Granulimonas faecalis: one gene and its partner. The protein of the gene in region 1 interacts with the protein of each later gene in a pairwise test. Links are inferred from orthologs where the notes say so. Each region holds a gene or a part of one and is shown on either strand. Other genes may lie near its edges. The genes, in order: typA and rlmKL.

Evidence for each region.
Region 2: the proteins of typA (region 1) and rlmKL interact in binary tests that used the Escherichia coli proteins (3 or more experiments, as listed by UniProt). The link is inferred for Granulimonas faecalis from one-to-one orthologs.

Annotation. Positions count from the first base shown.
Region 1 is NZ_BQKC01000001.1:16,710-19,956, reverse strand. Bases 286-3,221 are described here. They hold typA (translational GTPase TypA), read right to left. Parts: upstream 2,705-3,221; coding sequence 866-2,704; downstream 286-865. Other genes in these bases: OR600_RS00080 (hypothetical protein), read right to left, coding at 2,718-3,143; OR600_RS00090 (DEAD/DEAH box helicase), read left to right, coding at 286-753. In the rest of the region: more of OR600_RS00090, read left to right, coding at 1-285. UniProt on the Escherichia coli protein: A 50S ribosomal subunit assembly protein with GTPase and nucleotide-independent chaperone activity, required for 50S subunit assembly at low temperatures, may also play a role in translation.
Region 2 is NZ_BQKC01000001.1:724,918-728,481, reverse strand. What follows is about bases 39-3,291. They hold rlmKL (bifunctional 23S rRNA (guanine(2069)-N(7))-methyltransferase RlmK/23S rRNA (guanine(2445)-N(2))-methyltransferase RlmL), read left to right. Parts: upstream 39-394; coding sequence 395-3,091; downstream 3,092-3,291. Other genes in these bases: OR600_RS03325 (sensor histidine kinase), read right to left, coding at 3,103-3,291; OR600_RS03335 (hypothetical protein), read left to right, coding at 39-142. In the rest of the region: more of OR600_RS03335, read left to right, coding at 1-38; more of OR600_RS03325, read right to left, coding at 3,292-3,564. UniProt on the Escherichia coli protein: Specifically methylates the guanine in position 2445 (m2G2445) and the guanine in position 2069 (m7G2069) of 23S rRNA. Methylation occurs before assembly of 23S rRNA into 50S subunits.

The DNA of each region.
Region 1 (3,247 bases):
GCCGCCCGGCGCGCGGCCCGGGCCCTCTCCGAGGTCCCGGCCGTGTCCCCCGCCGCGGCGACATCGGGGCGCTGGTCCCTCGCCTGCCCGAGCGACGCCTCCGACACCGAGCGGGCCTGCGCCCTCGCGGAGTCGTTGCTCGACCGCTACGGCGTGGCCTGCCCCGCCACGGCCGAGGCGGCGGGGGTCCCCGGCGGCCTCTCCCAGGTCTACCCCGTGCTCAAGGCCATGGAGGAGGCCGGGTCGCTGCTGCGCGGCGCCTTCGTGGAGGGGCTCGGCCCCCTGCAGTTCGCCGCCGTCGACACCGTGGAGGCGCTCCGCGAGGCACGCGACTGCGCAGGGGACGGCGAGGGTCCCGCGGCCGCCCGCGACCTGCGCGTGCTCTGCTCGGCCGACCCGGGGCAGCCCCTGGGAGCGGTCCTCCCCTGGCCCGACGGCACCGAGCTCCCCAAGCGCTCCGCGGACTCCTGGACGGTCTTCCTCGGTGGGATGCCCGTGCTTTGGGCGGCGCCCCGCCTCAAGACCGTGGCGCTCTTTGGCTGCGAGGACGCCTGGGGCGGCGCCGTGGCCGCCGTGCTCGACGCCATGGAGGACCGGGCGCGGGCCCAGGGCCGGTCCTGGGCCCTGGAGCGGATCGAGGTGCGGTCCGTGAACGGCAGGGCCGTCCGCGAGGGCCCCCTGGCACCGGTGCTCGCGGGGCTTGGGTTCGTCCCCACCCCCGACGGCATGCGGTTCTACCCGAAGCCGTACTGACGGGCGCCCCGCGGCGCCCGGGCCCGGGCCTGGCCGACGTTCTACGTGAAACGCAAAACGCCCGGGTCTGGGATCCCAGACCCGGGCGCTCGCGGCCGACGGGGGCGAACGGCTACTTGGAAACCTTGCCCCTGCGCACGTTGTCCTTCTTGCGCTCGATGGCGTTGAGGATGCGCTTGCGCATGCGGATGTTCTTGGGCGTCACCTCGACGAGCTCGTCGTCCATGATGTACTCGAGGGCCTCCTCGAGGGTGAAGGTCTTGGGCGGCGTGAGCTGCACGGCGATGTCGGCGGTGGAGCTGCGCTGGTTGCCCAGGCTCTTGGTGCGGGCGATGTTGACCACCATGTCGCCGGGCTTGGAGCGCTCGCCGACGAGCATGCCCTCGTAGCACTCCTCGCCGGGGCCCACGAACATGGTGCCGCGCTCCTGCAGGGTACCCAGGGCGTAGCCCACGGACTTCTCGGTGCTCATGGAGATCATGGCGCCGTTGTTGCGGACGCCCAGCTCGCCGGCGTAGGGGCCGTACTCGGAGAACGTGTGATAGAAGACGCCCTCGCCGTGGGTGGCGTTGAGGATGCGGTTCTTGAGGCCCATGATGCCGCGCGTGGGGATCTTGAACTCCAGGTGCGTGTGGGTCTCGCCGGCCTGCATGCTCGACATGGTGCCGCCGGACTCGCCGAAGGCCTCGATGACCTTGCCGGAGAACTCGTTGGGGCACTCCACCACGGCGAGCTCCACGGGCTCCAGCCGGTGGCCGTGCTCGTCCTCCTTGAAGAGCACACGGGGGCGGCCCACCTGGAACTCGAAGCCCTCGCGGCGCATGGCCTCCATGAGGACGGAGAGGTGCAGGATGCCGCGGCCGGCCACCTCCACGCCGGTCTTGTCGCCCAGCTCCTCGATGCGCATGGTCACGTTGTTCTCGGCCTCGCGCATGAGGCGCTCCTTGAGCTGGCGGGCGCCCACGATGTCGCCGTCGCGGCCCACGAGGGGGCTCGTGGAGGCCTCGAAGACCACGGAGAGGGTGGGCGGGTCGATCTCGATGGGCTCCAGCTCCACGGGGTTCTCGGGGTCGGTGTAGACGTCGCCGATGTCGGTGCGGTCGATGCCCACCACGGCGCCGATGTCGCCGGCGCGGATCTCGTCGCACTCGGTGCGGCCGAGGTAGTCGAAGGTGAAGAGCTGCTTGGCCTGGGCCATGGCGCGGCTGCCGTCGTTCTTGACCACGAGGATCTGCTCGCCGGCGTGGATGGTGCCGGAGTAGACGCGGCCGATGCCGATGCGCCCCACGTAGCTGGAGTGGTCGATGGTGACGCACTGCATGGCCAGAGGGCCGTCGGGGTCGCAGTCGGGGGCGGGCAGGCAGTCCACGACCATGTCCAACAGGGGGTACATGTCGTCGTTGCCGTCGTCCGGGGAGAGGCGGGCGAAGCCGTTGACGGCGCTCGCGTAGACCACGTGCTCCATGGCGAACTCGAGCTGCCCGTCGGTGGCGCCGAGGTCCATCATGAGGTCGAGGGAGTCGTTGACCACGGCCTCAGGGCGGGCGCCCGGGCGGTCGATCTTGTTGACCACGATCATGATGGCGAGGCCGGCGTCGATGGCGTGGCGCAGCACGAAGCGCGTCTGGGGCATGGGGCCCTCGAAGGCGTCCACGAGGAGCAGGGCGGAGTCGGCCATACGGAGCACGCGCTCCACCTCGCCGCCGAAGTCGGCGTGGCCCGGGGTGTCGATGACGTTGATCTTGACGCCCTTGTACTCGATGGAGATGTTCTTGGCCAGGATGGTGATGCCGCGCTCGCGCTCCTGGTCGTTGGAGTCGAGGACACGGTCCTCCACCTGCTGGTTTGCCCTGAAGGCGTCGGTGGCCCGCAGCAGCTTGTCGACGAGAGTGGTCTTGCCATGGTCGACGTGGGCGATGATGGCGACGTTTCTCAGGTTCTCTTGCAGCATGGAGCTCTCTTTCTTATAACAGCGGTTCTGTCTCCCCCGCCGGGGCCGGGTCGCTCCAGCGGAGGGCGCTGCCCGAACCCACCCCGTCGAGCAGGAGGAAGGCCGAGTAGTCGACGTCGTTGCCCTTGTCCCCAAACTCCGTGACGAGCGCGTCGGAGAAGCCCGACCCCGTGTCGACGGCGCCGGCGTAGGCGATGGCGTAGCACACGGGCCTGGAGAAGCCGGGCTCCTTGAGGGTGCCACCCGCGAGGCGGCGCACCCAGTCGTGGGCGGCCTCGAGGCACATGTCGGCCCCGTCGTCGTCGAAGGCGCAGGTCACACGCATGGAGTTCCCGTCGAGCGCGGTGGCCACGACGCCGAGGTCGGCGCTCTCGGCCAACCGGTCGAGGCATTCGCCGATGAGGTTGCACGACAGCTCGTCGAGCTCGGGGCTGATCATGGGGACCTCCTCTGCGGCATGGCGGTGGCGACTGTACAACGCTACACCCAAAGGGCCGCCTTCATGGAGTCACCACTCCGAGAGCCGAGGGCGCGCCCCTGTCG
Region 2 (3,564 bases), 710 kb from region 1 along the record:
GCTCGTGATGAGGAAGAAGGACGACCCCTCGATCGCCATCGAGAGCGAGATGTCCGAGGGTCTGGGCTACGAGACCTTCGTCAAGTGCGGGGAGGAGTTCCGCCGCCAGGTGCAGGAAGGGCTCGAGGCCGCCTCGGAGTAGCGGCGGACAGTCAAAGCCACCGACACAGAGGGGCCGGCACCCACACGTGCCGCCCCCTCTGTGTCGGTAGGTTTGACGTTCGTCGGCACCCCTGGGCGCGCTGAGCGCGGGTACCGGGCGCCCGGCGCCCGTGCTTTCCGCTGCCTTTGGGTCCCGCCTTATTTCATGGGGTCGCGCCGCCCCGCCCCCACCCGGGACGCCGCAAGCGGTAGCATGGGTTGACTTTGCTTGACAACCCAAGAGAGGCGCACCATGAGATTCTACGCGACCTGCCCCACCGGTCTGGAACACCTCCTCGCCCAAGAGCTCGAGAGCCTGGGCGTGCCCTCCGTGCGCCCGCTCCAGGGTCAGGTGGGCTTCGAGGGTCCCCTCAAGTGGGCATACGTCGCCTGCCTATGGAGCCGCATCGCCAGCTCCGTCGTCGCCGTCGTGGAGTCCGGCCCCGTGACCGGTGCCGAGACCCTCTACGACCTCGCCGCCGCCATCCCGTGGGAGGACCACCTCCCCGTGGGCGCCACGTTCGCCGTGTACACCTCCGGCACCATGGAGGGCCTCGACAACACCCTCTTCACCAGCCAGAAGGTCAAGGACGCCGTCGTCGACCGCATGCTCGCGGCCAAGGGCACCCGTCCCAACGTCGACACCGACGACCCCGACCTCCGCATCCGCGTGCGCATCCGCGAGGGCCACGCCACCATGGGGATCGACATGAGCGGCGAGCCCCTGTTCCGCCGCGGCTACGAGAAGGCCGCCCGCCGCGCCGCCATCCCGCCCCAGCGCCCCGACTACGCCGCGGCCGTGCTCGAGCTCGCCGGCTGGTGGCGCACCGTGCGCCGCCCCATGCCCTCCGTCTGCGTGGCCTTCTCCGGCGGCGGTACCCTGGCCGTCGAGGCCGCATCGGTGGCCCTCGACCGCGCCCCGGGGCTCCTCCGCGTGCGCTGGGGCTTCTCCCGGTGGCTCGGCCACTCGGAGCGCAGCTGGTCGCAGGTGCGCAACGAGGCCGAGCGCCGCGCCGCCGCAGGCGCCAAGAACCCCCTCGTGCTCGTGGTGAGCGACACCCGCGAGGGCTTCGGCGCCGACTGCCGCGCCCTGCTCAACTCCGCCGGCATCGACCGCGAGCCGGTGGTCGTGCCCGCCCGCGAGGTCTCCCGCGCCGGGGCCGAGCTCACCGAAGACCGTCTCGTGGCCGTGGACCTCGCCTGGCTGCACGCCGACGAGGCCGCCCGCGAGGCCGAAGCCCTCTCCTACCTCACCGGGCTCTGCTCCGGCCTGCCCGAGGGCACGCCCGCCTGCACCCTGGCCCGCGACGGCGCTCTGGACGCCCTCCTCGGCATCGAGCCCGAGGACGAGGTGGAGTCGCTCATGGGCAAGAACAACGTCTACCTGCGCGGCTACGCCGACATCGCCATGGATCCCCCGGCGGCGGTCACCCTTAAGGATGGCTCCGAGGTGCCGGTGCTCGTGCCGGTGACCGACCAGTTCGCCGCCCGCCTGGAGAAGGACGCCAAGGAGCGCTCCAAGTGGGCCGAGGCCGAGGACGTCACCTGCTACCGCGTCTACGACCAGGACCTCCCCGACTACAACGTGGCCATCGACCTCTTCCGCGGCGCGCCCCAGACGCCGGGCCGTTGGCTCGTGGTCTCCGAGTACGCCGCGCCGTCCGAGATCGACCCCGAGAAGGCCCGCCGCCGCCTCATCGACGTGCTCACCGTGGCGCCCCGGGTGCTCGGCGTGCGCGGCCGCGACGTGGCCCTGCGCGTGCGCCACAAGGCCAAGGGCGGCTCGCAGTACGCGGCACCCGAGGACATCACCCGCACCATCAAGGCCCGCGAGCTCGCCCGCAACGTCCCCGGCCGCCCGGCCCGCAAGCCCAAGGCCCGCTACGTGGACGGCGTGGAGCTGCCCGAGGGCTGCAAGCTCGTGGAGGAGGGCGGCCTCACCTTCGAGATCAACCTCGTCGACCGCCTGGACTGCGGCCTGTTCCTCGACCATCGCGACGTGCGCGCAGAGATCCGCGAGATGGCCAAGCAGATGAGGGGGTCCAAGCGCTTCCTCAACCTGTTCGCCTACACCGGCACCGGCACCGTCTACGCAGCCGACGGCGGCGCGGGCTACACCACCACGGTGGACCTCTCCTACACCTACATCGACTGGGCCCGCCGCAACATGCAGCGCAACGGCTTCGACGGCGAGGAGCACGAGTACGTGAAGGCCGACGTCCTGCGCTGGGTGGACGAGCAGCGCAAGACCCGCAACCGCTGGGACCTCGTCTTCTGCGACCCGCCCACCTTCTCCAACTCCAGCTCCATGGGCGAGCGCAGCTTCGACGTCCAGCGCGACCACTCCGAGCTGCTCATCGGCATCTCCCGCCTGCTCACCCGCGACGGCGTGTGCCTGTTCAGCTGCAACCTGCGCGACTTCACGCCCGACGTCGAGAAGCTCGACCGCTGCGGCGTGACCGTCGAGGATGTCACCGAGCGCACCATCCCCCACGACTTCGAGCGCAACTCCAAGGTGCACCATGTCTACATCGTGCGCCGCAAGCCCATGAGCGAGGAGAAGCGTGCCGAGATCGAGGCCCGCAAGGCCCGCGGCGACCACGCCGGCAAGCGGGCCCCCGACAGCCGGTACCGCGGCGACCGCAGGCCCGGCGGCTTTGGCGGCGGCAGGGACGGTCACGGGCGCGGCAACCGGCGGGACGGCCGTCACGGCTCAGACGGCCGCACGGACCGCAGGCCCGGCGGCTTCCGCGGGCGCGACGGGCGCGACAACGACCGGCGGGGCGGCGGCCATGGCGGCAAGGACGACCGCCGCGGCGGGTTCAAGGGCGGCAGGCCCGGATCGGACCGCGGCGGGTTCAAGGGCGGCGACCGCCGCGGCCCGCGCGGCGCAGGCCCCTCGGGCAACAACCGCCGCGGCCAGGGCCGCGAGGGCGGCAACCGCCACTGATGCAGTGGGCCTCAGGGCGCGCGGAGGTGCTCTGAGGCCCATGTTCTTGGTAACCAAAGGCTCACACGAGTCCCACCTTTGCTTGAGTCAGCGGTCAGCTTCGCGCCCAACCGTTCGGCATAGTCAGCTGCAAGCGCCATACCAATGCCGGTACCTCCCGCATCGCAACTGTAAAAACGATCAAACAGATGCTCCCTCTCTTGGTTCCCGAGAGCTGCCCCGTCGTTCTCAACGAAAAGCTCGATCTGTTCCTCTTGGACCGTCATTCCTACCCTCACCACGCTCGCCGCATGACGGAGCGCGTTTACAGCTGCGTTAAACAGAATGGTCGCAACTTTATCCTCGTCAGAACCCAGGACAAGAGGCGTGGGATTCACAGGGGAAAGCTCGATTCCGCGAGAACGAGCCTCTGGGCCCAATGAGCGCACTACGTCGAAGAGCGTCTCCCGGACATCGAAAGATGCGATTGAAAC